4 regions of the Fictibacillus sp. KU28468 genome follow, and region 3 is predicted to be linked to each of the others. Evidence: riboswitches for the same ligand, from Rfam matches in the RefSeq annotation. Region 3 holds a riboswitch; each other region holds the start of a gene.
What was found. Region 3 has a riboswitch for S-adenosylmethionine ahead of OKX00_RS17985 (methionine ABC transporter ATP-binding protein). Riboswitches for the same ligand answer to the same signal wherever they lie in the genome.
Positions count from the first base shown of each region.

Region 1: another riboswitch for S-adenosylmethionine. It lies ahead of OKX00_RS01345 (LLM class flavin-dependent oxidoreductase); the one in region 3 lies ahead of OKX00_RS17985 (methionine ABC transporter ATP-binding protein).
Region 2: another riboswitch for S-adenosylmethionine. It lies ahead of metX (homoserine O-acetyltransferase MetX); the one in region 3 lies ahead of OKX00_RS17985 (methionine ABC transporter ATP-binding protein).
Region 4: another riboswitch for S-adenosylmethionine. It lies ahead of metK (methionine adenosyltransferase); the one in region 3 lies ahead of OKX00_RS17985 (methionine ABC transporter ATP-binding protein).

Region 1 is NZ_CP110666.1:253,406-260,739, forward strand. Features, by position in the region: gene OKX00_RS01315 (FAD-dependent oxidoreductase) at 1-49, opposite strand, end outside; gene OKX00_RS01320 (hypothetical protein) at 219-548, shown strand; gene OKX00_RS01325 (MOSC domain-containing protein) at 608-1,267, shown strand; gene prfA (peptide chain release factor 1) at 1,383-2,456, shown strand; gene prmC (peptide chain release factor N(5)-glutamine methyltransferase) at 2,467-3,330, shown strand; gene OKX00_RS01340 (hypothetical protein) at 3,415-3,579, opposite strand; SAM riboswitch class I at 3,882-3,980, shown strand; gene OKX00_RS01345 (LLM class flavin-dependent oxidoreductase) at 4,155-5,204, shown strand; gene OKX00_RS01350 (ATP-grasp domain-containing protein) at 5,216-6,169, shown strand; gene spoIIR (stage II sporulation protein R) at 6,447-7,121, shown strand; gene OKX00_RS01360 (GNAT family N-acetyltransferase) at 7,188-7,334, shown strand, end outside.
Region 2 is NZ_CP110666.1:2,335,425-2,342,758, reverse strand. Features, by position in the region: gene OKX00_RS12085 (cysteine dioxygenase) at 104-676, opposite strand; gene OKX00_RS12080 (cell wall hydrolase) at 897-1,490, shown strand; gene OKX00_RS12075 (universal stress protein) at 1,532-2,020, opposite strand; SAM riboswitch class I at 2,185-2,293, shown strand; gene metX (homoserine O-acetyltransferase MetX) at 2,376-3,470, shown strand; gene OKX00_RS12065 (MDR family MFS transporter) at 3,500-5,104, opposite strand; gene fabL (enoyl-[acyl-carrier-protein] reductase FabL) at 5,357-6,109, opposite strand; gene OKX00_RS12055 (ATP-binding protein) at 6,276-7,169, shown strand; gene OKX00_RS12050 (vWA domain-containing protein) at 7,198-7,334, shown strand, end outside.
Region 3 is NZ_CP110666.1:3,424,294-3,431,627, reverse strand. Features, by position in the region: gene OKX00_RS18000 (ATP-grasp domain-containing protein) at 1-348, shown strand, start outside; gene OKX00_RS17995 (YflT domain-containing protein) at 483-926, shown strand; gene OKX00_RS17990 (phosphatase PAP2 family protein) at 1,020-1,667, shown strand; SAM riboswitch class I at 1,694-1,809, shown strand; SAM riboswitch class I at 1,893-2,006, shown strand; gene OKX00_RS17985 (methionine ABC transporter ATP-binding protein) at 2,105-3,136, shown strand; gene OKX00_RS17980 (methionine ABC transporter permease) at 3,126-3,788, shown strand; gene OKX00_RS17975 (MetQ/NlpA family ABC transporter substrate-binding protein) at 3,816-4,646, shown strand; gene OKX00_RS17970 (M20 family metallopeptidase) at 4,630-5,889, shown strand; gene OKX00_RS17965 (aldo/keto reductase) at 6,113-6,937, shown strand.
Region 4 is NZ_CP110666.1:1,367,894-1,375,227, forward strand. Features, by position in the region: gene pckA (phosphoenolpyruvate carboxykinase (ATP)) at 1-992, opposite strand, end outside; SAM riboswitch class I at 1,276-1,407, shown strand; gene metK (methionine adenosyltransferase) at 1,588-2,787, shown strand; gene OKX00_RS07075 (hypothetical protein) at 3,117-3,284, opposite strand; gene OKX00_RS07080 (phosphatase PAP2 family protein) at 3,302-3,853, opposite strand; gene OKX00_RS07085 (manganese catalase family protein) at 3,999-4,568, opposite strand; gene OKX00_RS07090 (spore coat protein CotJB) at 4,593-4,856, opposite strand; gene OKX00_RS07095 (spore coat associated protein CotJA) at 4,863-5,075, opposite strand; gene OKX00_RS07100 (VOC family protein) at 5,213-5,650, shown strand; gene OKX00_RS07105 (gamma carbonic anhydrase) at 5,623-6,141, opposite strand; gene OKX00_RS07110 (alpha/beta hydrolase) at 6,374-7,153, shown strand; gene OKX00_RS07115 (tetraprenyl-beta-curcumene synthase family protein) at 7,184-7,334, shown strand, end outside.

The sequences.
Region 1 (7,334 bases), 1.2 Mb from region 3:
TCGCAGCACTCATCCCGGCCGCATCTCCGCCGATAATACAATAGTTCATACTCTATCCCCTTTCTGTTCTTCTATAGTATTCCCCTTCGTTTTCTTTTAGTCATCTTTAAATGGGTGTTCGCTATTCTTGCACCGTATCCTTTTTTTCTTTCAACACTATCTGTACCAACAAGAACCTGCCGGCGCTGTCGAACAATCATAATAGAGAGGTGTAGAAAATGCTGGATATCTTATCGAACGGAACGGACTGGAACGACCATCCTGTTCCGATCACCACACTTATCAAAAAGTTGAAAGAGAAGCCGCTGGATCCTATCTATGAATCCATGGGAAATTTTATTGTGAAAGTCAATCCGGTTACTGATACGCAGCACGACATACGGCACAAAGGGTGTACCCAATTTTTTGGCCACTTTGCAACCATTCCCTTTGTTTTCAATATTATAACCGATGAAAAAGTCGTGATTGAAGAACTGACAAAGGCCATCCGCATGAATCAGCAGCGACTGGATTACGAAGCGCTGAAAAACCATACATCCATGTATTAAAAACCTTTGCCCGGCGCATCCCTATAGAGTACGATAAAAGAAAGAGCGGGGGTGCAGTTGTGGAAGGATCCATTATAGCTTTGAATACTGGAAAGGCAGATGTTCTTTCGTGGCAGGGAAAAGACATAAGCTCGGCGATCAATAAAAAGCCGTCCCGTAGTCCATTATTCTTGTCAAATCTTCAATTTGAAGGAGATATACAGGCGGACACCGTGCACCATGGCGGTCCGGATAAAGCAGTCTGTGTCTATTCTCATGATCATTATGCGTATTGGGAGAAAGGGCTGGGAATCTCTCTGGACGTACCATCTTTCGGTGAGAATCTTACCGTTGAAGGCCTTACCGAAAAAGAGGTCTTTATCGGTGACATCTTCCGGCTTGGGGAGGCACTGGTCCAGGTGAGCCAGCCGCGCCAGCCTTGTTTTAAGGTGGCTGCCAAACTCAAACAGCCGTTGATGGTCAAATATATTCATGATACCAGTTTCTCCGGCTATTACTTGCGCGTACTGGAAGAAGGCACTGTCAGCCCGGGAGACAAGCTTGTTATTGAAGAAAAACATCGAGCCGGGATCTCTGTCGAATTTGTTAACAGAATGACATACATAGACAAGGAAAACAGAGAAGGGCTTACCATGCTTGCCGGTCTGAATGAACTGGCAGAAGGCTGGCGCTCAGCTATGAAAAAGAGATTAGACGCTCTCCCCGGGCAGTACCTGTAGCTCCGGGGATTTCTTTTTGCCTTCAAACCGTCAAAACACAGTCTGAAGGCTTTTGACGGGTGACCTCCCCTGTATTATAATTAGAATGTTATGCCATTAAAATGAGGTGAAAAGCGTGTTAGAACGTTTAGAAACGATAGAAGCCCGATACAATAAATTAAATGATCTATTAAGTGACCCAGAAGTCATTAGCGATACGAATAAATTAAGGGAATACTCCAAAGAACAGTCTTCTCTTCAAGATACAGTAGCGGTTTACCGCGAGTATAAAGAAGCAAAAGAAGGGCTCGACGAAGCAAAAGCAATGCTCGAAGAAAAGCTTGATGCCGAGATGACCGCCATGGTGAAAGAGGAAGTTTCCGAGCTTGAAGATAAGATTGAAGAGTACATTCAGCAGCTGAAAATCTTGCTTCTTCCAAAAGACCCGAACGATGATAAGAACGTAATCGTCGAGGTACGCGGAGCAGCAGGCGGTGACGAAGCCGCCCTATTTGCAGGCGACCTTTACAAAATGTACAGCCGCTATGCCGAGGTGCAAGGCTGGAAAACAGAAGTAATCGAAGCAAGCTACACCGAGCTTGGCGGCTACAAAGAGATCATCTTCTTGATCAACGGCAACGGGGCATACTCCAAGCTGAAGTATGAAAACGGAGCACACCGCGTACAGCGTGTTCCTGCTACTGAGTCCGGCGGTCGTATCCATACGTCTACAGCGACAGTAGCGATCCTTCCTGAAGCAGAAGAAGTGGAAGTTGAAATTCATGATAAGGACGTCCGTGTAGACACGTTTACGTCAAGCGGACCGGGCGGACAATCGGTTAACACGACTCAATCCGCTGTTCGTCTGACGCATATTCCAACTGGAACCGTTGTTTCCTGTCAGGATGAAAAATCACAGATCAAAAACAAGGAAAAAGCGATGAAGGTTCTTCGCGCACGTGTTTATGATAAAATTCAGCAGGAAAAACAAAAAGAATACGATGAAAACCGTAAATCTGCAGTGGGTACCGGTGACCGTTCAGAACGGATCCGTACGTACAACTTCCCGCAAAACCGTGTAACGGACCATCGCATCGGCCTGACTCTTCAAAAACTGGATCAAATTTTGCTCGGCAAGCTGGACGAATTCATTGAAGCATTAATTACAGAAGACCAGACAAGCAAAATGAAGGCCCAGACGGAAGCATAAGATGAAAGCGATGAAACGGCATGAAGCCCTGAACTGGGCTTCATCTTTTTTAACGAAAAAGAGACGGGAACCTCAAGCCGGGGAGCTTCTGCTTCGTCATGTACTTGGCGATCTGAGCCGGACGGAGCTGCTTCTTGGTTTGGATGAAGAGCTTCTTCCAAAGCAGCAAGAGGCATTTGAAGCAGCTGTACAAAAGCATGGCGATGGAGTGCCTGTCCAATACATTATTGGGTTTGAAGAGTTTTACGGAAGACGCTTTTCGGTGAATAAAGAGGTGCTCATTCCTCGGCCGGAAACAGAAGAGCTCGTATATGAAGTGCTTCATCGCTCCATGATGAGGTTCCCTGGCATAGAAAAGATCCAGACAGTCGATGTCGGGACGGGGAGCGGTGCCATTGCCATTACGCTGGCACTGGAGAATTCTCGTTTTTCGGTAACCACGATCGATATTGCTGAGGAATCCCTGGAAGTCGCAAAGAAAAATGCTGAAGACCTTGAGGCATCTGTTCGTTTTATTCATGGAGACCTCCTTCAGCCTCTGATCGAGGGCGGAGAAAAAACAGATATCGTTGTGTCGAATCCTCCTTACATTCCTGACCGTGAAATAATGGAGCTTGAGACGATCGTTAAGGATCAAGAGCCTTTCCGTGCACTTAGCGGCGGTGAGGACGGCTACGTATTTTACAGAAGGTTTATGGAAGAGCTGCCCCTCGTTCTGAACCCACAAAGCATTGTTGCCTTTGAAGTCGGCCATGATCAGGGCCAGACCGTGGCTGAAATGCTCAGGGTCACGTTCCCTGGGTCGGTTGTTTCGGTAGTAAAGGATATCAGCCAAAAAGAACGGATGGTTATCGCGGAGATTGGCTTTAAATAAGCAGAAAAGGTGGGGGCTGTCCAGAAAGTCGAAAATTGACCTTCAGGCAGCCCCTTTTTGGCTTGAAAAATCTTCAATGAAAAGTTAATTGAAGTGGAAGATGCGAGACTCCTCGAAAATGAACTTCACATTTTCTTCGTGCGATAAAAAGCTGCCGGAGCCTTCCTTGTCCTGCGGGACTAGCGTGACAGGTGAGACTCCCGCCGGTGCTTGCACCAAAAAGTAGGCGTTCACGCCGGTAAGGCTCACCGCACGCCCTGCGAAAGTAGGCGTTTACGCCGGTAAAAGCGAGCAGCCTGGAACGGAAATCAACAGGTTACAGACTTCTTGGACAGCCCCTTTTTTTTTTGTGGCCGGAAGAACGGAATTGAACGAAACTGGCGCTGAATTGAGCCGAATGGAGAATAATTGAGCGAAACAAGCAATAATTGATCCGAACTTAATTTTCAGACTTATTTGCCAGTCAAACGCAACTCAATATCATCTATTCTCACATCCTAAAAATTGACGAAATACCTACTTCTATTGTAGGATTACTATTAATTAAATAAATCTTATCCAGAGCGGTGGAGGGACTGGCCCTATGAAACCCGGCAACCTATTTTTAGAAGGTGCTAAATCCAGCAGGAGTAGATCCTGGAAGATAAGATGGAACGGTCTAAAACTTCCTCTTATCTGAGAGGGAGTTTTTTTTGTGGGCTATTTTGGTAGGTCGGGGGGTCTCGACTTTGTCGCGACCGCTCCTCCGCGCTGATGGGATAGACTTAGAGGGTCTCTCTCGGCGGCAGTATGTTTTGCTTATAGCAGAGGGGAGAAAAAGGTAGATGAGATTTGGATTTTGGTTGCCGATCTTTGGTGGATGGCTGAGAAATGTGGAAGATGAGAACATGCCGCCGACGTTTGATTATGCGAAGAAGGTTATTCAGTCCGCGGAAAAGTGGGGGTTTGACACGACGCTGATCGCGGAACTGTATTTAAATGATATAAAAGGGCCGGAGCAGGACTCTTTGGAGGCTTGGACAACGGCAGCGGGTCTCGCGGCCGTAACGGAGAAAATAGAAATTATGACAGCGGTAAGGCCGGGATTCCATAATCCTGCTGTAACGGCGAAAATGACGGCGAACATCGACCAAATGAGCGGCGGGAGGTTTACACTTAATGTCGTCTCCGCCTGGTGGGAAGAGGAAGCGAAGCAGTATGGCGGCATTTTTACTGCCCACGACGAAAGATATGAGCGTACGCAAGAGTTTCTTGATGTTCTAAAGGGGCTGTGGACAGAAGAAACCTTCAATTATTCCGGCAAGTTTTATCAGTTTAGCGATACGAAACTTTTCCCTAAACCTGTTCAGCGGCCAAATCCCATTTTGTATGCTGGCGGAGAAAGTGAAAGGGGTAAACAGGTTATCTCTTCCTCCTGTGACGCCTACGTCATGCATGGCGGCACTGTCGAAGAAGTCGCCGTTAAGATCAATGACATGAAGAACCGCCGCGGGCAAACAGGGAAAGAACCTTTATCTTCGTTCGGCATGGCGGCCTATGTGATCTGCCGGGATACTGAAGAAGAAGCCCAAGCGGAACTGCAGAGGATTACAGATGTAAAAGAGTCCAGCGCATATGCTGGGTTTAAAGATTTTACGAGCAAGTCGCAGCTTGAACAGCAGATTCAGCTGTACGACTACTCTGTTTCCAACCGGGGGCTGAGGCCGAATCTGATCGGTACACCTGAACAGATTGCGGAGCGGATTGCAGCATATGAAGAAGCCGGCCTCGGACTCCTTTTACTGCAATTCTCCCCTCAGTTAGAAGAGATGGAACGTTTCTCAAAACAGGTGATGCCTTTGGTAGAGAGCTATCGGAAAGAATATGCGAAATAAGGAGGATGACCATGAAAAAAGTATATATCATACATGAGAACGATGAATGGACAGATCATCTCACAAAGAGGCTGGATGAGCTGCAAGTGCCTTATGAGGCATGGCATCTCGATCAGGGAACGGTTAATCTGGCAGAAGCCCCGCCCGAGGGCATTTTTTACAGCCGCATGAGTGCTTCCTCACATACAAGAGGACACCGTTATGCACCGGAACTTGCTGCCGGTGTCATTGCCTGGCTGGAAGCACATGGCCGAAAAGTGCTGAATGGCAGCCGCGCCCTTCAGCTTGAGGTGAGTAAGGTCGTTCAATATTTAGAGCTTGAGGCGCATGGGGTGAAGACGCCCAAAACCATTGCGGCTGTTGGCAAGGACCAAATTTTGCAGGCAGCTGAGCAGTTCAGCGGCAAACCGTTTATTACAAAGCATAACCGGGCGGGAAAAGGCCTTGGTGTTCAGCTTTTCCATTCATACCAAGGATTGAAAGAGTATGTGCTCGGCCCTGATTTCGAAGAGCCGGTGGATGGCATCACATTGATACAGGATTATATTGAATCGCCGGAATCTTATATTACACGCTGCGAATTTGTCGGCGGCAAGTTTGTTTATGCGGTTCGGGTGGATACCTCAGAAGGCTTTGAACTCTGTCCGGCAGACGCCTGCCAGATCGGTGACCTGTTTTGTCCTGCAGGAGAGGAAACGCCAGCCAAGCCGAAGTTTCAAATTCAGGAGGACTTCAATGAGTCAATCATTGAAAACTATATGAGGGTTCTGGCAGACAACAAGATTCATGTTGCCGGGATCGAATTTATAAAAGATAAAGACGGCACGATCTATACGTATGATATCAATACGAACACCAATTACAACTCTGATGCTGAAGCGGCTGCCGGAAAATATGGCATGCTGGAGCTTGCGAAATTTTTGCAGCAGCAGCTTGATTCATTGAATGCAGCAACCGTGCAATAAGACAAAAAGAGCCTCCCGCCAGCAGCGGGAGGCTCTTTGTTTTTTCATTATCTACATGAAAAAGGGGGTGATAGGGATGTCCTTACTATAGCAGACCCACTACATTGCAGAGGAATTATGTGACCTTTTTGATATGTTTAATAAATTTGTGACAAAGTCCGTTGTTTCACAGCCGGTTTCTGTCATATTTTCCCTGTATTTGTTTACTAGATTCATAGTATGATTCCTCCTTTCCGTGGCCACAATGAGGATAGAAAAGGAAAGGGGAGTTTTAAACATGAAAAGATCAAAAAAATCGCTAATGACTATACTATTCCTATCGCTGATCGCGATGCTGCTGTTTTTTGAAACCCAAACGAAGGTGGCCGATGCCACCATGAATGCCTCTGCTAAAATTCCGAGTGATGCCATCAGGCTACGGATTCTGGCAAACAGTGATGCGGAAAAAGATCAGGCACTGAAAAGAAGAATTCGGGATAAAGTGAACGAACAGATCACAACCTGGGTGGGTGGCCTGGATTCACATGATCAGGCCGAAAAAGTGATCCGAAAACATTTGCCTGAAGTTGAAAACGTGGTAAAGTCCTATTTGAAAGATGCCGGGCTCAGCATTCCCTACAAAGTTCAATTCAACAATCATGTCGCCTTCCCGACAAAAATGTACGGAAATAATGTCTACCCTGCTGGAAAGTATGAAGCGGTCCTCATTACACTTGGTAAAGGGAAAGGAGCCAATTGGTGGTGTGTATTGTTTCCGCCTCTATGTTTCCTTGATTTTGAAAACGGAGACGCCGTTAAAGCGGATCAGAAGGGTGTAAAGGAAGTAGCCTCAGGACCAGCTCAGGACGCACCTGTTGTTCAAAAGCCTGAGGAAGAAAAAATAGAAGTTAAATTCTTTCTGGCAGACTTATTTACCTCCATCGCTGATAAGATCGGGAGTCTTTTCTCTTAAAAGCCCTGCATAACTTTCATGGTTGTTTCATAGACTTTTATAAAAAATGCTAGAGGGGTGAACACCATGACAATTCGTTTACGGGCGGCTATGCCGCATGAAGCAGGAAGTCTCGGTGACCTGGTAAGGCAGGCTGGTCTCGGAACGGACGGGATCAGAGAGGGAATCGAGAACTATCTGGTTGTGGAAAATGATGAAGGAGATACGATCGGA
Region 2 (7,334 bases), 1.1 Mb from region 3:
GCCAATAATCTCTAAAGAAAGGGAGAATTAAGGAGGCTAAACTGCACAAATTGTAAGAAATTATGGGAAAACCATTTAAATCCCTGGATATGCGGAAATACATTCACCGCTTAGCAGGCTGTGACGGGAGCAAAATGGTTTGCAGCAATTGTCTTTGTTCATCAGGCCACCATGCTCCACAATCTTCTGAGACGATGCAAGCTGCACATTTTTCAAGGTCAAACACTTTCATACCGGAAATTGGGGGAGAGTAGACGTGTAAAGTAATCAGCGGTTCCTTTTCATGAGTACCCATCTTATGAATCATTCCTCTTCCAACGTTTAGGAGCGATCCTTTATTTTCAACCTGTTCTTTCACTGGCACAGGCTGTCCGCCGGGCTGGAGCTTATAGAGTGTGTGGTTTGAAGAGCCAGATAAAATCTGGACCCACCCATATGACTGCCCATGGTCATGAGGAGAGCAATCCAGGGCAGAAGCCCAATGCATAACGAGAATTTCTACGTGATCACTCTTATAAATTAATTTCCTGCCATAGGGTTTGTTTTCTGGATCCCTGATAAAAGGGCCGGCGTCCTTTACACTAGCTTGCAGTTTATGGATAGCATCAAGCAATTCCTGTGAGGTAGGTTGAACGAGCGGAGTGAAGAGTTTTTCAATCTTAGTAAGGAATAGCAAGTTATCATCCTCCTGCCGAATTAAATGGGGTTATCTATAGTATATTGGAGCCACTTATCGCTCATGTGCTCTGAAGGAAAATCGGTCAATGGTCACAAAAAATATCATATATCCGAAACATAACTCCTAGGGGCTTCGTTAGTTCGCAACAACAAAAGGGTGATCAGAAATCGTCCTTTTACTTTTGACGAAAACACAAAGATCCAGGAGGTATAAATTTATGTTTAAAAAGATTGGTTTAATTACGGGAATAACAGCCATTGGGCTATCTATAGCAGGAGGAACAAATGCAAGTGCACATACGGTAAAGGAAGGGGATACTCTTTGGAAGCTTGGTCAGTCTTATAACGTATCTTATGAAAGTATCAAAAAAGACAACAATTTAGACGGAAATATGATAAGACCTGGCCAGCAATTAAACATACCGGCAGTTAAAGGGGTAAGTGAACATCAAGTGAAAGCATCTTCAGAAGATAAAAGACTTCTCGCTTCTCTTGTCGAAGCCGAAGCAATGGGTGAAAGTTTTGAAGGTAAAGCTGCAGTTGCTGCTGTTGTCTTGAACCGAGTAAAGGCTGATAGCTTTCCGGATACGATCAAAGGGGTTATCTACGACAAAGGGCAGTTTCAGCCTGTCATGGAAAACAAACTGAAAAAGCCTTCACCTTCATCAGAAAAAGCTGTTGATAAAGCATTATCCGGTTATGACAATACGAATGGATCGCTGTTTTTCTATAATAAAACGACAGCGGTAAGCCGTTGGCTCGATACAAAGCCTGTCAATATAGTAATCGGCAACCATACATTCAGCAAGTAAATTAAAGCCTCAGGCCATAGAAAGAAAGGTCTGAGGCTTTATTATCGTTCACTTGAGCTCTTTATGCTAAGACCCGATGATTCGATTTTTTGGCTGTTCCGGGCAATGAGAACATCACAAGTGGCATGCCTAGTGATATATTGTGAAACACTGCCGATAAAAATGCGTTCCATAGCGTTTAACCCGGTTGCACCGCAGACAATTAAATCTGCTTCATGCATGGAAGCAAAAGAAAGGATTTCTGTTTTTGGAGTTCCGTAATTGGATAAGGTTTTAACATGTTTTAATCCATGTTTCCTTGCCATTTCATCATAATCTTCAAGAAGGGATTCACTGAAACTCTTATCACGGCTCAACTCGATGTTAACTGCACCTGCGTCTAATGGAGCAGTAGGGATTTTTTCCTCAGAAATATGAACAATTAGCAATTGCGCATGATATTCTTTCGTAATTTCTATAGCTCTGTAAAAGGCAACCTCCGAAGATTCCGATCCATCCACACCAACAAGGATTTTTTCGTAATAAGGCATAAAAATCACCCCTTTTTTGTAAACTTATATAAATTCATTCCCTATATATAAGAGAGGCAAACATAATCGTAACATTTGTACCCAACCTCCAAATTCCATTTGACAAACCTATAGGAGTAAGGTATTTTTGAACGTATTAAAGTATTTGAAAAATTCATAATTGACTCTTATCAAGAGTGGTGGAGGGACTGGCCCGATGATACCCGGCAACCTGCAGATTATTTCTGAACAGGTGCCAAATCCTGCAAGGCAGAAGGCTTTGAGAGATAAGAGAAGGTCAAGCCCAAGCGGATAATTGCACCTCTCTGAATCTTTTAGAGAGGTGTTTTTTGTTGAATAAATGGGGGGATATCTGTTGGCAAATACACAATTATCTGCTGTAAATGATACGGCAGCAATAGGAGAACTTACGTTAGAGTCTGGAAAAGAGCTGAAAGATGTCCATATCGCATACCAGCGAATCGGCGCAGCAAATGCACCTGCCATTTTCGTATGCCATGCGCTTACAGGTAATCATTATACGTTAAACAGTGAGATGGGAGAAGGCTGGTGGGCAGGTCTTTTGGGAAATGGGCAGTATATTGATTTGGAGAAATACCAGGTGATTACTTCAAATGTATTGGGAGGGTGTGACGGATCAACAGGACCACTCTCGGTCAATCCCGTTACTGGAAGTCCTTACGGAGCTGAATTTCCATTGATAACAATCAGAGACATGGTGCAGGCCCAAAAGAAACTTTTGGACGTACTCGGCTTGGGACGTCTAGAGGCAGTGATCGGCGGATCGTTAGGCGGCATGCAGGTATTAGAGTGGGGACTGATGTATCCTGATTTTATGGAGCGTCTGATCCCGATTGCCGTAACCCCTTTTCTAAGTGATTATGCGATAGGTTTCAATGCAGCGGGAAGAACGGCCATCCTAAGTGATCCCTTATGGAATAATGGACAGTACGGTAAAGAAAATACACCAAGGAAAGGGCTTGGCATTGCTCGGATGATCGGTATGCTCACTTATCGTTCGGGAGCATTGTTCAATCATCGATTTCAGCGAAAACAAACTGAGAATTGGGAAACCATTCATGAGAATGCAGCCTTTTCAGTTGAATCCTATCTTCAATACCAAGCGGATAAATTAGCGGACCGTTTTGATGCCAACAGTTACTTAACACTATTGAAAGCGATGGATACTCACGATATCGGCAGAGAAAGGGGAGGAGTAGTGGCTGCTTCCCAGAGCTATAAGGCTCAAATGCTTTGTGTTGGTTTCACTGGTGATTTGCTCTATCCTTCTGATTTAATGGAACAGTTTGTAAAAGATGTTCAAGCTGCAAATAAAAGAGCAAAATATCTTGAGGTATCCACCATGTTTGGGCATGATGGATTTCTGACAGAATTTGATAAGTGGGGGAACTTGCTCAAGGAATTTATGAGAGAAACAATAAAGACATGAGGATATCATCCTCATGTCTTTATTTATCACTATTCAACAGCTGGTTTTTCAATAACCGCCGTCTGATTAGAAGGCGTATGCTGTTCAGGGCGCTCCCGGCTAATTCTTCCGCCGCCGACGGATAAAGCGACCAAAATACCCGCTCCAATAAAAATCAAGCCTGTTAAAAATACAGTGGTAAAAGAATCACTCCATGCGGTCTGTATAGAATGAATAACGGTATCTTTAATTGTATCAGGCAATTTAAGAAGATCTGGATGGATTAAAATGCTGAACAATGCATCTGTTTTGTCTGCTAACTTTTGAAAGATCCCTTGAAGCATTGGGTTCGTTTGTCCACTCACTACATCTTTCATTTTTGTTTCTAAGGAATGGTTCATCACTACATTTAGAACAGTGATACCAATCGTACCGCCAATTGAACGGAAGAACGTTGATGCAGAAGTAACAGCTCCCAGTTTTGTTTTCGGAAATTCATTTTGAATCGCGATCATTAATGTCGGCATAACAAGACCCATTCCGAATCCCATTATAATCATATAAGCGTATGCTGTAATTTCATTGGAATCAACACCCATCGTGCTCATCAAGTAGAAGCCTACTGCTGTAATGATCATGCCCGCAGTCAATACGGTTCGATAAGGAACTTTCAATAAAAGTCTTCCACCAATAATACTCGCCAGGATGAGAGAAATCATCATCGGTGTCATGGTAGAACCAGCTTGTGTCGGAGTTACACCCAGAATACCCTGCATAAACATCGGAACGAACATGATCGCACCGAACATGCCTAAGCCCAGTAAAAACCCTAGAGCATTTGTTGTGGCAAAAACACGGTTTTTAAACAGTGAAAGATCTAGGACAGGCTCTTTTGCCTTCTTTTCTACAAATCCGAATACGATCAATAGAACGATGGAGAAGCCGAAGATCAATCCGCTTACCAGAGAAACCCATTCAAATTTATCTCCGCCAAACGTCAAACCAAGGAGCAATAAGACGATGGCAGGAATTAGAGTGATGATTCCAAGATAATCGATATTCACTTCTTCTTTTGGCCTTACCAGTTCATTTTTCATTCCAACAAAAATGAGGATGGCAGATAAGAGACCAAAAGGAACATTAATTAAGAAAATCCAGTGCCAGCTGATCGAGTCGACTAAAAATCCACCGATGAACGGACCGATAACAGAGCTTAATCCGAAGATTGCTCCGAATACTCCCTGCCATTTCGCACGCTGTTCCGCTGTGAAAATATCTCCGATAATGGTTTGTGAAAGAGGCATGATCATACCGCCGCCAAGACCCTGCAGCCCGCGGTAGAAAATCAATTGTTCCATAGAATTCGCTGTTGCACATAACCCGGAGCCAATGACGAAAATGACGGTTCCAATCAAATAAAGGGTACGGCGTCCGTATAGATCCGAAAGCTTTCCGACGATCGGAATTATCGTAGTAGATGTAATTAAATAGGCAGTAGTTACCCAGGCAAAAATAGAAAATCCATTTAACTCACCGATAATGGTAGGCATCGCTGTACCAACCACGGTCTGTTCCATTGCGCTGAAAAACATCCCAATAATAAGGCCCAAAAGGACCATATTGCGGTTGATAGGCATTTGTTGTTCAATTTTCATATGAGTGATTTTCTCCATTCTGTTGTTATACTAATTGAATCTTTAAGTGTTAATCTTTGTTATACTCCTTCAACTAGTATTTTTACCATTCGTTTTGATCACCTTCCATGAAATGACCCCCAGTCAAATTCTCAATTTAATTAACCTACTAAACTAAAATCACTAAATCATTATATTACTGATATGACCAGTCAGTCAATCTTATAATTTAAAAAAACGCCCAAAAATTTTTAGGCGTTTTTCCAGTTTTATTTAAGCAAGCAATGACAGGCCGCCGTCCACTATAATGGTTTGCCCTCTAATCATGCTGGCTGCAGGTGTACAGAGGAAATAAACCGTTTCAGCGATATCAACCGGTTCAACAATTCGTCCCGCCGGGTTCTTCTTCTTCGCTTCGTTTAAGAGTTCTTCCCGATTAGGGAAATGCTTCAGTGCATCCGTATCAACAGCTCCGCCAGATACCGCATTGACAACAATTCCTTTAGGCGCAAGTTCAACAGCAAGATAACGGGTGATTGCTTCAACCGAAGCCTTGGATACACCAACGGCTACGTAATTCGGAAGTGCTCTGATTGATCCAAGACTCGATAGAGCAACGATAGCACCTGAACCTTTTTCTGCCATAAGCATCGCTGCTTGCTGGGAGGCAAACAGGTACGCTTTTGCGTTGATGTCCTGAGTCCAATCCCAATGGCTTTCTTCAATTTCCAGCAGGGGCCTTAAAACACCGGAAGCGGCATTGTTTATAAATACATCTAGACGGCCAAAGGTTTCTTTTACTTCCGCAAACAAGGCTTTGATCTGGTCAAGGTCACCGACGTTCGCTTTCACTAAATGGACCTTAATTCCGTATTGAGATTCAAATTCTTGTTTGGTCTCCTCTGCGTCTTTCTTCTTCCTCATGAAATTCAACACGAGATCATATTCTTCGGAGGCAAATTTGGAGGCGATGGCTTTACCGATACCTCTGGTGCCGCCTGTAATTAAAGCTACTTTTCTTGTCAACAAAAACACGTCCTTTATCACATTCTGCATTTAGTACCTGGTCCTAATTCTAATTCGGTTCCCACCGAATGTCAATGCTGCCCTAAACTAAGCATTTGAAAGGAAAGAAGAAGAGATATACTATATAATAGATTTTTATAGTTTTTATGATGAAAGGGATTTTTACATGACCATAGATCAATTGCAATTACCCAACGTACTGGCTGAAAAATTAAATTTTGAAAGAAATAGACGAAATGAAAACAATTCTGCTGAGTTTCAAGGTCTAATCGGATCAGAAGGGTACACAGCGGAAGATAATGAGATTGTAAAAGACGCTGTGATTGCCTTGCTGATGGGGAAGAATGTTCTGCTGAAAGGGCCTACAGGTTCAGGCAAGACAAAGCTGGCGGAATACCTTTCTTCTTTATTTCAGCAGCCTCTGCATTCTATCAACTGTTCAGTGGATTTGGATGCTGAAGCGTTACTGGGACATAAGACCATCTCTTATGAAAAAGGACATTCTGAAATTGAATTTATTCCTGGGCCGGTAACAAAAGCGGCAGCGTTCGGCCATTTCTTATACATTGATGAGATCAATGTTTCAAAGCCAGAAACACTCCCCATCTTAAACGGTATTCTCGACTACAGACGGACAGTTACTAATCCGTTTACAGGTGATATTATTAAAGCTGCTGAGGGTTTTAACGTGATCGCAGCGATCAACGAGGGATATATTGGGACCGTTCCATTGAATGAAGCATTAAAAAACCGTTTTGTTGTTATTGAAGTCCCTTATATTCAAGGAGATACACTTTTTGAGATGCTACTATCCCATTCTCAACAGAAAGACCGAGGAATTCTAAAACAATTTGTTCAGTTTTCTTCAGATCTTGTTCAGCAGACTAAGACGGGGCAGTTATCGGAGGACGCAGCGTCCATCAGGGCTTTGCTTGACGCAGCAGACTTATCGGCCTATATGCCGCCAAAGAGGGCGATTCAGCGTGCTGTAGCTGATAAATTAGAAGACGAACGGGAAAAAACATTAATCCATAACATTTCAGATACCCTTTTTATGTAGAGTGGATGTCAAGGAGGTGAAGTAGCGCATGAAATTTTTAACATTTGCAGATACAAAAATCGATTCTTTTCTGCATATGCAGCTGATCGACCTTGCGAAAACCCTGTCCAGAGATCCAAAAATGGATGTAGAATTCTCATACCATTCTTATTTGAACAAACCTGG
Region 3 (7,334 bases):
GGATTTGACATTGCGGTAACGGCTGATGGAAGGAAAATAGCCTTTGATTTAAATTATAGAGTCAACGGTTCTACCGCCGCACTTCTTATGAGAGACAGTGTTGAAGAACAGCTCGGTAAAAAGGTAATCAAATTCGTTTCCTGGGAATCCAAGGGCGGTATAGAACCCCTGTATGATGAAGTGAAACGGGGGATTGAAGATAGATATTTCATTCCGCTGTCGATCTATAATGGCAGTGAAAGCCCTTATGAAGATGCCGCCACGCTTATACAGGGCCTTGTACTGGGAGACACAAGGGAAGAGGCGGATCAAAAGGAATATATTTTTCAAAGAGCCGGTCTATCCTAAAAGAGAAAACCATCTAAAACTCCCCGGCATTTGGAGGGGAGTTTTCTTATCCTTATGGTGGCACCTGTTTACAGATATAGGGTTGGGGTAAATACTAGTAAATAAAATCAGACATTGATTAGGAGGCAATACATATGAGCAAAATGGTGATTGGAGTGTATGAAACAGAGAACGAAGCTGTTGATAGTATACAATCCCTGGTGAATCAAGGATACAATGCAAAGGACATCTCCATCCTTGCTAAAGATGATGGAAAGATGGATCGAGTTGCCGATAAAACGAATGTTTCAGAAGAACATCTGGACGAAGATGTAAACGAAGCAGCCTATGGAACCATTGCAGGTTTTCTGTCTGGTATCGGCGGAGCCATCGCGGTGCCAGGCCTTGGTGTTCCCGGTATTGGTCCGCTGCTTGCTGCTGGTCCATTTGCATCCATGTTTAGTGAGGATTCAGAGGATGATTTAAAAGAAGTTCTCATGTCCCTGGATCTTTCAGAACGGACGGCTGAGCGTTATGTGCAAAAAATAGAACAGGGCAGCATTATGGTTTTCTTAGAAAAAGATGCGGTGAAACTTTAACAATAGAGTAATTCTAAGAGGTGCCTGAACGCATAAAATAGTCCGCCACATGAAAGGATATGTACATAAAAGCAAGTTAAAGTGAGGGCGGATATGAAAAAAGAGAATATGGCAATTCTAAGCGGCGTTATGATAATGGGTATTGTAGCTTTAAGACTAATGAACAGGCTTCGTAATGATGATCATTGGATGAAACTTGACGGAATGGGAAGCCTGGCTATATTTTCAGCACGGGGCGGAGGTTTCGTGGATTTCTTTCTGAGAAGTTACTCTTTTCTTGGTTCTGGATTTCTGTTGATTCCTGCCACTATTTATTCTGCATACAGATACAGGAGAAAAGGAAAGAGAAACATTGTTTTTTTATTAATAGCCAACCTGATCGGATGCCGTTGGATTAACTCTGTTTGGAGAAAGAATTGGAAGCAGCGGCCTCCATCCACTAAACCTTTTTACATTAGGTATGGATATCCGAGTGCGCATGCGATGAATGCAACAGCGCTTTATGGTCTTTTTACACTCTTATCAAAAAAGTTTGTTAGAACGAAATTTTGTATATTGGCAGTGCACCTTGGATTTATTTGCTGGAGCAGAATTTATCTAGGCATTCACTATATTACGGATGTACTGGCTGGAGTTGCCGGAGGAGCAATGTGGCTGGCTTTTATGGCTTCAGTGTTTTTTTTCCGATCAGAGAACTCCGAAAAAAGATTTGACATCGACTTAGATCATGGTATAAGATAGGTCACATCAAGTAAATATGAACGTGTTTCTTATCCAGAGAGGTGGAGGGATATGGCCCTGTGATACCTCGGCAGCGGGTTTTTCTTTTGAAAAACACTGTGCCAATTCCAGCAAGTTCCTTTAAGGGCTTGGAAGATAAGAAGAGCAGCTCGTTTCCTTATGGATACAAACATCTCTTCTTTCTTTAAGAAGAGATTTTTTTATTTAATTGAACATTATATTTGTTTCTTATCCAGAGAGGTGGAGGGATTGGCCCTTTGAAACCTCGGCAGCGGGTTCCCGGTTTAATGGGAATACTGTGCCAAGTCCGGCAAGCGATTAGCGCTTGGAAGATAAGAAGAGATCAGCCACTCATCTCGATGCGTCAGGCCTCTTCTTGTTTTCAAGAAGAGGCTTTTTTTGATGTTTTAACAGTAGCGAGAAAGGAGATCACATCATTGATTCGATTTGAAGAGGTAACCAAAATTTATGAGAGTGGCAAAAGCCGGGTAAGAGCGTTAAACAATGTGAGCTTTGAGATAAAAAAAGGGGAGATCTACGGTGTTGTCGGATACAGCGGAGCAGGAAAGAGCTCCTTGCTGCGATGTGTGAATCTTTTGGAGAAGCCAACATCAGGGCACGTCTTTGTAGGAGAGGAGGACATGGCAAGATTGTCTCCGAAGGAACTGAGAAAAAAACGGAAAAATATCGGTATGATTTTTCAGCATTTTAATCTGCTGAACGCAAAAACGGTATTTGATAATATTGCGACACCGCTTTATCTTCTCGGCATGAAGAAATCATTCGTTAAAGAGAAGGTGAACGACCTGCTGGAATTTGTTGGCTTGTCCGAGCACGGGCATAAATATCCCGACCAGCTCTCCGGCGGACAAAAACAGCGGGTAGGCATTGCCCGGGCGCTCTCCACTGATCCGGAAGTGCTATTGTGTGATGAAGCAACATCGGCATTGGATCCGCAGACTACCTCCAGTATTTTAAAGCTTCTGAAAAAAATCAATAAGGAATACAACATTACGATTCTGATCATCACGCATGAGATGAACGTCATTCGTGAGATATGCGATTCCGTCGCTGTTATGGAGAACGGAGAAGTGATTGAGAAAGGGAGCGTTTTTGATGTATTTGCAAGGCCACAGACTGAGACGGCAAGGCGCTTCGTCAGTTCAGTTCTTCAGGATGAATTGCCTGAGTCCCTTAAAGACCTATTGAAGAAGCAGGACAGGAATCATCAGATCTTCAGGATTGTATTTACCGGAGCATCCACAAGACAACCGCTGCTGTCACAGATTGCCAAGAAATTCAACGTGGACGTCAGCGTTCTATACGGCCATGTCACAGAACTTCAAGACGTCCCTTTCGGAAACCTTGTTGTTCAATTGATCGGCGACGAACAGGAAATCAGAAGAGCGATCTTTTTCGTGAACCAGAGTGAAGTCGAAATAAGGGAGGTCGCACCTTATGCAAGTTGATTGGAGTACATTTTGGGTCGACATTTTAAATGCGGCCGGTGATACCTTAACGATGGTTGGATTTTCCTTATTGTTCTCGGCTGTAATCGGCATTCCGCTTGGCGTCGTACTCGTAGTCACGAGGAAGGGGCACATTCTTGAAAACCTGGCCGTCTTTAACGTTTTGAACGCGATTGTAAACGTTCTGCGTTCGATACCGTTCATCATCTTAATGGTGGCGATTATCCCGTTTACAAGATTAGTAGTCGGTACCTCTATCGGGACATCGGCCGCGATTGTGCCATTGATTGTATATGCCGGCCCCTATATCGCAAGGCTCGTGGAAAACAGCCTGCTTGAGATCGATCCGGGCATTGTAGAGGCCGCAGAAGCCATGGGAGCTACTCCTTGGCAGACCATCTTTCGCATACTGCTGCCGGAAGCATTCAGTTCACTGATCCTGTCGTTTACGATCGCAACGATCGGCCTGGTCGGAGCTTCGGCGATGGCAGGGGCTGTTGGTGGAGGAGGCTTGGGCGATCTGGCCATTGCCTACGGCTATCAGCGATTTGATACAGACGTGATGATTGTCACCGTCGTTCTGCTCGTCATCCTTGTTCAAGGCTTACAGAGCACAGGAAATATACTGTCCAGAAAAATTAGAAGAAGATAAAAAGAGAAAAGGGAGAAGGGAAATCGTATGAAAAAATATTCATTGATCATTTTAGTCATCGGGGTTTTAATGTCGGCATTCTTGAGCGGGTGCAGCGGCGGAGATAAAAAAGGCCTTGAAAAAGTAAAGATGGGCATCAGCGGATCTGACAGTGACGTGTGGAAGTATATCGCTAAAAAAGCAGAAAAAGAAGGTATTGATTTGGAAATCGTAGAGTTTTCCGATTATGTCCGTCCGAATCAGGCATTGTCTGACGGGGATATTGACGCTAATGCGTTTCAGACCATCTCTTACTTCAATTCGTTTAAAAAAGAACATAAATTGGATTTAGCCCCGATTGCAACAACCGTCATTGCGCCTATGGGCGTTTACTCAAAAAAATACAAGAACATCAAGGATATCCCGGCTGGATCAACCATTGCTTTGCCGAATGAAGCTACGAACATGGGCCGTGCATTGCTTCTTCTGCAGAGTGCCGGGCTAATCAAACTGGAAAAGAACTTTGATGGAAATGGTGATCTGAAAAAAGTGGCGGAGAACAAAAAACACTTGAAGCTTAAACCAGTAGTTGCAGGCCAGACACCACGGGTGCTTCCTGATGTGGCCGCTTCAATCATTAACAATGGCGTTGCTGTCGATGCTGGAATGAATCCGAAGAAAGATTCGATCTTCCTTGAAAGCAAGACTGCAAAGCCATATATCAATATCATTGCAACAAGAACTGAAGATAAAAATAAAAAATCGCTGAAAAAAATTGCGAAGATCTATCAATCAAAAGATACAGCCAAGAAGATTAAAGAAATCTATAAAGGTGCAACCATTCCAACGTTTGTACCGCTAAGTGAAATTGGAGAGTAATAGAGAGAAAGGATCTGAGATCATGACTGTAATCAGCAGAACTGCCGGAGAAACCCAGGAACAAATCCGTACGAACATTGATGTAAACCAAGCGGCTTACATTCAAACTTCTCACGAGATCCATGATAATCCAGAAATCGGAAATGAAGAAGTGTTTGCATCCAGCCTGCTTACATCGCTGCTCGAAAAAGAGGGGTTTCAGATAGAACGCGGAGTGGCCGGTCACGAAACGGCATTTGTTGCCCGTAAGCGTTCTATTCTAGATGGGCCATCCGTTGCCTTTTTAGCAGAATATGATGCCCTTCCCGGCATCGGTCATGCATGCGGCCATAATATCATCGGTACATCAAGTGTGGCAGCGGCCATCGCTCTGGCTTCCGTTATCGATGAGATCGGAGGAGAAGTAGCTGTTTTTGGAACGCCTGCTGAAGAAGGCGGAGAGAACGGAAGTGCGAAGGGAAGTTTTGTGAAACACGGCTTGCTGGACGGCATTGATGCTGCGTTAATGTTCCATCCCGGTAACGCTAACCGCATTACCGGGACATCGCTTGCCGTTGATCCGCTGGATTTTGAATACATCGGGAAGCCCGCTCATGCGGCTGCGGCACCGGAAAAGGGAATCAATGCACTTGATGCAGTTATTCAGTTGTTTGTCGGGATTAACGCACTGCGCCAGCATGTGGCGGACGATGTGAAAATTCATGGCATCATTACACACGGGGGAGACGCTCCTAATATTGTGCCTGAATATGCGAAGGCCCGTTTTTACATTCGTGCTTCCACAAGAGCAAGACTGAATGAGACAACGAAAAAAGTAAAAGCCATCGCAGAAGGTGCTGCCCTTGCAACAGGAGCAAAGCTTAATGTTATTGCTTTTCAGAATCAGGTGGATAACCTTTTATTAAATCGATCGTTTGATAAAGTGTTTCAAGAACAGCTGGAGAGTCTGGGTGCAGAAGTAGATACCTCACACCGATGCGGACTTGGTTCGACTGATGCCGGTAACATCAGCCAGGCCGTGCCGACGATTCACCCTTACCTTCAGATCGGGCCGGATACGTTAATCGGGCATACGGATGAGTTCAGGGAGGCGGCAAAGTCAGAGCAGGGCGATCAGGCGCTTATTCTCGGTGCAAAAGCGCTCGCTTTGACCGGTTTTCAGCTGCTCACGAACGGTGAAGTGCTGGCTGGCATCAAGAAGGAATTTGAATTGAATAAAGCTAAGGAACTTGCTTCGGTCTAAAGAGCGATTTTGTCGATATTGAGCTTATTTTTGATTAATTGAGCCGAACTCAACATTTTTGAGCTAAACTTCAATTAATTGATCCTATTTCATTATTCAGACTTCTTCGCAAGATTTTTGTTAACTCTTAAAAGCCCTCAATCTCCCTGGAGGGCTTTTTTCCTAGCACTTTTTTTCATTTTCTCCAGCCAAGTGGTACCATACAAACAAGGAGGCGGTACATATGATAAAAAGTATTTCTGATACAGCTGTATTACAAAACGGTTTAAAGATGCCATGGCTGGGTCTTGGGGTATATAAAGCAGAAGAAGGCCAAGAGGTTATTGAGGCAATTAAACATGCGGTCGCCGCCGGCTACAGAAGCATCGATACAGCTTCGTTCTATAAAAATGAAGAAGGTGTAGGAGAGGCTGTTAAACAGGTGGATGTCCCGCGTGAAGAGCTTTTTATTACGACCAAGGTCTGGAATACAGAACAGGGATATGAGGAGACGCTGCGCTCATTTAAAGAGAGCCTGAAAAAGCTTGATATGGATTACGCAGACCTGTTCCTTGTTCATTGGCCGGTGTCTGGCAAGTATAAAGAGACGTGGAAAGCATTAGAAACGCTTTATAAAGAGGGTAAGACAAAAGCGATTGGTGTTTGTAATTTTAAAATTCACCATCTGGAAGACCTTATGAAAGACTGTGAGATTAAACCGATGGTCAATCAAGTGGAGTACCATCCCCGCCTTACACAAAAAGAACTGTTGGCTTTCTGCAAAGATCATCAAATCCAGCTGGAAGCATGGAGACCGCTGTTAAAGGGTGAAATCTTTGATGAACCGATCCTGATGGCATTGGCAGAAAAGCATAATAAAACGGTGGCACAGGTTATTCTTCGCTGGGATCTTCAGAATGGAGTAATTACCATTCCTAAATCAGTGAATGAAAACCGTATTAAGGAAAATGCCGATATCTTTGATTTTGAATTAAGCATGGAAGACATGGAGCAGATTGATTCATTGAATAAAGATCTTCGAAACGGGCCAGATCCGGACGAGTTTTAAGAAAAACTAAATTAGACAATAAGGTTTTATTAGGGTGAAAGGGAATTGAATAGCCATTTGATTTGTTTCACAAATCAAATGGCTCAAAAAAGAGCCAGCTATTCCCTCCTTCGGTGTTTGTATGTAAAAGACTTGAGGGCCTCTTTCAAGCAACAGTGTGCGATGTCCGTTACGAACGTTACGAACGAAAATCAATCTTCGGCTTTAGCAAAACTTAAGAGTTTGATAACTAAATATTTGCAGACTTTCAGTAAAATCGTCCTTAGTAAGGTCCTCTGTTATAGAACAGAGGACCTATTTTTATTTTTATTTAAAAAATGTGTTGCACAAATTATCTCAACTGTTATATATTATTTTACAAGATAAATATCTGTTTTATAACAGAAACCCCATCTCG
Region 4 (7,334 bases), 2.1 Mb from region 3:
ATAATATTCGGAATCGCCTGAATTGGATAGGCAGCCCTAGTATTTTCAGTCAACGTACCTTCGCTATAATTACCTACGCGTGTTTCATGGTCAAGAACGACATTTTCGAGAACGCTTCCAAAACGGATCGCATTCCAGATCTGCGGTTCTTTTTCTTCAGAGAGGTTGATGCATTTTGCATAGCAGCCGCCTTCAATGTTAAAAACACCAGTATTAGCCCAGCCATGTTCGTCGTCCCCGATCAATGAACGATGCGGATCAGCAGAGAGCGTAGTTTTCCCGGTACCCGATAATCCGAAGAACAGAGCTACATCGCCTTCCTGCCCGACATTTGCGGAGCAATGCATAGAAAGGATCCCTTTTTCAGGAAGAATGTAGTTCATCACTGAGAAGATGGACTTTTTAATTTCTCCTGCATATTCAGTTCCTCCGATCAACACGATACGCTTTTCAAATGATATAATAATGAAGGTTTCAGAATTGGTCCCGTCTACAGCAGGATCTGCTTGAAATCCTGGTGCAGATACCACGGTGAACCCCGCTTCGATTCCTTTTAGTTCTTCAGCTGTCGGACGGATGAACATTTGGTGGGCAAACAGGTTATGCCAAGCGAATTCATTTATCACCTGAATAGGCAGCCTGTACGCGTGGTCGGCACCAGCGAATCCTTTGAATACAAACAATTCCTCTTTTTGTCCTAAGTAATGAAGTACTTTTTTATAGAGCTGCTCAAATTTCTCTTCGTTAAAGGGCTTATTGATTTTGCCCCAGTTTATTTTATCTTGTGTGCTAGCTTCATCCACGATGAATTTGTCTTCGGGAGAACGTCCAGTATATTTTCCAGTAGTGGCCCTGAGAGCACCGGTTGAAGATAAAATGCCTTCATTTCGGAGCAGCGCCTTTTCAACTAGCATAGGTACAGGTAGATTTTCATGAGTAGCAGCGCTGGATAGAATGTCATCTAAAGTCGTCGTTAAATCAACCGTATTCATGTTCGCAAAACCATCCTTTTAAGAAATATATTTATCATTAATATCGTAAGTAAATTCGAAATTAGTATAACACATTGAAACAAATAATGTATACTATTTTATTTAGCAAATTGTAAATTGGTTCATAAATCAGGCTCTTTGTTTTTAAAAGCATAATCTTTCATTTATAATTGGTACTTAATTCCGTTTGAAGGATCTCCCAGACTCCCGCCGGAGAGGGAGAGTATAGCTTTTCAAGTTGACAGGTTTGTCGAACTGCGCTATTATATTTCGGGAACGGCTACTCTTATTCTGAGTAGGTGGAGGGACAGGCCCTATGAAACCCAGCAACCGACACTTCATCATCACATATGCATCTTGTGCAGTGAAGTGAAAAGGTGCTAACCTGCAAGGTGAAAAACCTTGAAAATAAGAGGTGAAGGCGTAGAAATAAGACCTTTTCCCTCGTGTATTTTAGGTCCAGGGAAAGGCTTTTTTTATGTCTTAAAACAGTTTGAACCTGAATATTTTACAAAACAAAGTATCCATATAGGAATGAGTACCGTATCTTATAAAAAAATTGCTCTATGCTTTCAATAGAGAAGGAGGATTTCAATTGTCTAAAAGCCGTCGTCTTTTTACATCTGAATCAGTTACGGAAGGGCATCCGGATAAAATTTGTGACCAAATTTCCGATGCGATCCTGGATGAAATCCTTGCAAACGACCCGAACGCACGTGTCGCTTGTGAAACATCCGTAACGACAGGCCTTGTGCTTGTTGCTGGTGAAATCACCACATCTACTTATGTTGATATTCCAAAAGTCGTTCGCGAAACGATCAAAGAAATCGGCTATGACCGTGCAAAATACGGTTTCGATTCTGAAACATGCGCAGTTCTTACATCCATTGATGAGCAGTCAGCGGATATCGCGATGGGTGTTGACCAAGCGCTTGAAGCTCGTGAAGGCTCAATGACTGATGAAGAAATCGAAGCGATCGGTGCTGGTGACCAAGGTCTTATGTTTGGTTATGCCAACAATGAAACACCTGAACTTATGCCGCTTCCGATCTCTTTGGCACACCGCCTGTCCCGCCGATTGGCTGAAGTGCGTAAAACCGAAGAAGTTCCTTACCTTCGTCCGGATGGTAAAACTCAAGTAACGGTGGAATATGATGAGGATGACAAACCGGTTCGTATCGATACGATTGTTATCTCCACTCAGCACCATCCAGAAATTACACTTGAGCAAATTCAAGCCGACATTAAAGAACAAGTCATCAAGCCTGTTGTACCTGCAGAATTGATCGACGAAAACACAAAATACTTCATTAATCCGACAGGCCGTTTCGTTATCGGCGGACCACAAGGTGATGCTGGATTAACTGGCCGTAAGATCATTGTTGATACGTATGGCGGATATGCTCGCCACGGTGGTGGAGCATTCTCCGGTAAAGATGCAACTAAAGTTGACCGTTCTGCAGCGTACGCCGCTCGTTACGTAGCGAAAAACATCGTTGCTTCCGGACTTGCTGACAAAGTAGAAGTTCAGCTTGCATATGCAATCGGTGTAGCACAGCCTGTATCGATCGCTGTCAACACATTCGAAACAGGAAAAGTTTCTGAAGAAGTATTGGTTGATCTTGTGCGCCAAAACTTCGACCTTCGTCCTGCGGGAATCATTAAAATGCTTGACCTTCGCCGTCCAATCTACAAACAGACAGCGGCATACGGACACTTTGGCCGTACAGACGTTGAGCTTCCTTGGGAAAAAACAGATAAAGCAGAAGCACTTAAAGATCAAGCAAACGCATAAATACATTGAAAAAAACCGGCCTTTGGGCCGGTTTTTCTTTTGAAATAAAGTTATTTTGATCAAAAGAGGCAATGATTGACCAGTTTTACGAGTAAAGAGACTACTTATTGAGTGAAATGATGGTGAGCCGACCCTTGATATGGAAATAACGTGGGTTTTGCAAGTAACAAAGTGAATTTCTTTATGTAAGTAGAGTTTTGAGAAGAACTTATTATCGAAAAACTAAATTTATTATTGACATCGACTAGTTTATTATCGATTTGTTATTTTATGAATCGATTTAAGTGTTTATTTTTGAAAAGGTGCCAGGCACCGCTTTTTGACATATGTCAAAAGCCGGTGCCTGGCACCTTTACAATTAAATCCGGAGGTTTATGCTCAAAGGTTTTCATGAATACAGGAAGCTTGAAGATTGCTGCTAGAGCGATTCTTGGATTGAGATTCGGACTGATTTCTTGCACAATCATCAAACAGTTTTCCTGTGGTGCTTTTTTCATGTAACCCCTCCTAAATTTTATAAAAAGTAAGGAACGAGATAAACGTTGAGTAAAAACACGGAAAAGATTCCTGAGCTGATCCCGAGGATCATACCGGCGAGCACGTCGGTTGGGTAATGAAGGCCGAGATACATACGCGAGATGCCAACAGACAACCCGAGCGGAAGCAGTATGGTAAGCAATCCTGGATGGATGAAAGCGAGCGGGATGATGACCGAAAAGATTGCGGTCGTATGTCCTGAAGGGAAAGAATGGTCTTTCAGCGGATTACTGAAGGTCTTGGTACCCGCGATCATCAGATAAGGGCGTTTCCGTGGATAGCATTTCTTTGAGATCGCAACAGGAATATGGCTGAGAATAAGAGACAGGATTCCTGCAGCAGCAAATTTCTTCAGATCGACAGGAATGGTAAGCAGGAGAAGCAGTGTAGTTAGAATGGTGCACGTTGCTCCGCCAATGTGTGTGATCCCATTGAAATACTTATCCAGCAAACGGTGCTGCAGTCTGCCGTTCACCCATTTAAACACATCACATTCCTTTTCATAGATCCAGCCGGTTACTCTTGCCATGGAAGTCCTCCTTGTATAACGATTTCCCTTTCAGATTACAAGAGGTTTATTGCCGCTGTTTAAAGGCATTGTGAAGAAATTGTAAATAAATGAAAAAACCGCCTGGATGAATTCAAGCGGTTTGCAGCTTCCGGTATAAATGAGGTTAAAAGAAAACCTTTTGATCACGCTCTTCTTTTAGAATTTCAACAGCTTCACGGAACCGCATGGAGTGGATGATCTCTCTTTCCCTCAAAAACCTCAGCCCGTCATTGAGATCTGGATCATCCGACATGTCAATCAGCCATTGATACGTAGCACGTGCTTTTTCCTCTGCTGCAATGTCTTCGTACAGGTCAGCGATCGGATCTCCTTTGGCTTGAATATAAGCTGTAGTAAATGGCACACCGTCTGCATTATGATAAAAGAGCGCGCTGTCATGATTGGCATAGTGGGTATCGAGTCCGGCATCCTTCATCTGCTCGGGAGTGGCATCCTTTGTCAATTTATAGATCATGGTGGCAATCATCTCAAGATGGGCAAACTCCTCTGTTCCTATGTCGGTGAGCAAGCCGATGACCTTGTCAGGGATCGTATACCGCTGATTCAAATACCGTAATGCAGCAGCAAGCTCACCGTCTGCCCCGCCATATTGTTCAACCAAAAACTTAGCCAGCTTCGGATTGCATGTGCTGACTTTAACAGGATATTGCAGCTTTTTTTCATAAATCCACATAGTTGCCCTCCCATGGTTTTACTTTTATACCTGCCACGGCCAAGGTCCTTTGTTCCAATCCCAGGGAGCACCTGAATAACTGTTTCCGTATTGCTGCATCGGCCCATATTTTGACTCAATGGCTTTCTTCAATTTTTTTCGTTCCCGGGCGAAATGATTGAACTGATGGATGCTGGCTGTGTCATTTGGATGGGTATCTAAATACAGGGTTAATTCAACAAGCACAAAATCAACCGCCTGTAATTCCTCGAGGAGCTGATAATACTCAGCTGGAAGGCCTGTTTCCATTCCTGATCAACTCCTTCTTTCATAAGGATTTTCATAGTAATCATAAAATACCGGCCAAAGCGTTCCTTTTTTTAATGCTTCCTGTGGTGAGAACTGCGGCAGGTTATAGGGCTGGAATGTCATATATAAGTGAGGAGGAGTAGAATAATACTTTCTTCCGATCGGCTGGCATGGATCGAAATTGCTATGGAAAGGAACATAGGATTTTACATGTTTCAAAGGATTTCACCTCCGACAATCGTACTCTTACTAAATTATTTTCTAACGGAGGTAATTATGTGGATTTTATCAGGATAGAGCCTACAATTTAAATAAGAAAACATCTTATGGTATGATTTATCAAGAACAGAAAAGTGATGAACGGAAAATTAAGAGGAAAGAAAGGGGAAGCCATGTACGAAGGAGTCCATCATGTATCACTAGTAGTTACTGATTTGAAAAAAGCACTTTATTTTTATGAGGGAATCTTGGGTTTTTCGGCGAGCAAAGAGCGGCCTCAGTTCGGCTTTCCAGGTGTTTGGTACGATTTTGGGGCAACACAGCTTCATTTGATCGCAAACGCAAAAGGCAAGGCTTTGAGAGGAACGGATGAATTGGATAGCAGGGATGGTCATTTTGCCATCCGTGTTACAGATATTCCGAGACTGTTAAAAAAGCTGGACCACCATCAAATACCTTATTTAAATAAGCCGGATAATAAAACACCGTGGCATCAGGTTTATGTCAGTGATCCAGATGGAAATTTAATAGAATTTAACGGAGAGCGTCAGTCTGTTTCTGAAAGTGATTTATAATATTGCCCTTTTTCTTGGTATTCGCGGCGGATCCTGTCCATGTCGGCAATATCTTCTGCGTTCAGTTCCCGTATCACTTTGGCAGGACGGCCGAATGCAAGGGTGTTCGGCGGAATCTTTTTGCCCGGGGGTACGAGGCTGCCGGCTCCGATAAACGCTCCTTCACCGATTTCAGCGCCGTCAAGTACAAGAGATCCCATGCCGATCAGTGCGTTTTTTCGTATGATGCTGCTATGTAAGATCACGCTGTGCCCAACGGTTACTCCGTCTTCCAGAATAAGAGGCCGATTAGGGCTCTGGTGAAGAACAGAATTATCCTGAACATTGACGCTATTGCCGATAATGGTAGGAGAAACATCTCCGCGTATCGACGTGTTAAACCAAATAGAGCTGTATTCACCGATCGTAACATCGCCGGTAATGGTTACATAATCTGCAATATAGGCAGTCTCTGCGATAACTGGGTGTTTGCCATTGTAAGGGTAGATCAAAATATCACATCCTATTTCGTATAAAATAATAAAAACAAGGCGTTTCAGCTTTTCTTGATCCAGCTTCAGCGGCTAAAAGCCTGGTCGTTTCGCTCTTTCACAAAATACAAAAAGCGTATTTGTGTTCAAGAGCTCCAACAGCCTTCGCTTTTGACCAAGCCGCCTCAGCTTTTCAACTTATTCTATCAAATGAAAGATTAATTGAAAATTATTTTGAGAAGGGGATGGGGTTATGTGGAAGTGGGAAACTAAGGAGGAAGCTAAGGGTGTCGTCATTATGGTCCATGGCGCTGGAGAATACCATGGGCGCTATGAATGGGTCATTCAGCAATTTAATCTGGCTGGCTTTCACGTCCTTATGGGAGATCTTCCGGGACAGGGAACGACAACTCGCCGCAGGGGGCACATCGACTCGTTTGATGAATACATCACGGCCATCGAGACGTGGATTGGTGAAGCTGCTCACTACTACCTGCCCGTATTTCTCTTCGGACACAGCATGGGCGGGCTTGCTTCGATCCGTGCGGTTACGGAAAGATCCTTTAATATCAAGGGCATCATTCTTTCTTCTCCATGTCTTGGACTCGCGAGCCAGCCGTCAAAGGGAATTGACACCTTATCAAGAGTATTGAATAAAGTGGCGCCATCTGTTAAATTTGCTGCAAACATTGAGCCCGTAAATAAAACAAGGAATGAGCAGGTATTGCTCAGGGATTCAACGGACACCCTTCTTGTAGACCGTGTATCTGTCAGATGGTACCGGGAGCTTGTGAATGCAATGAAGATGGCCCATACACATACCAGCCGGTTTCCAAACATTCCGCTGCTCGTCATTCAGGCAGGAGATGACCGGATCGTCGACAAACTGGCTGTCCGTGACTGGTTTAACCGGTTAGAACTGCACGACAAAATGTACAAAGAATATCCCGGACTGTATCATGAAGTACTGAATGAGCCGGAAAGGGATGACGTGTTTAAATTTATTAAATCCTATTTGAATCTGCATTTTTGATTTTTGATAATTGCTAGGGGTGGGAATTGAATGAGTGTACCGAATCAACCATGGGCATTAATGTATCGCATCTATCGCAATGTTCTGCCCGATGTTTCTCTCTTTCTTGAACAATGGCGTGAAAAAGCAGAATTGATTCCGAACGATGAACTTAGAAAACAAGCGTTGATGAGCATTGATA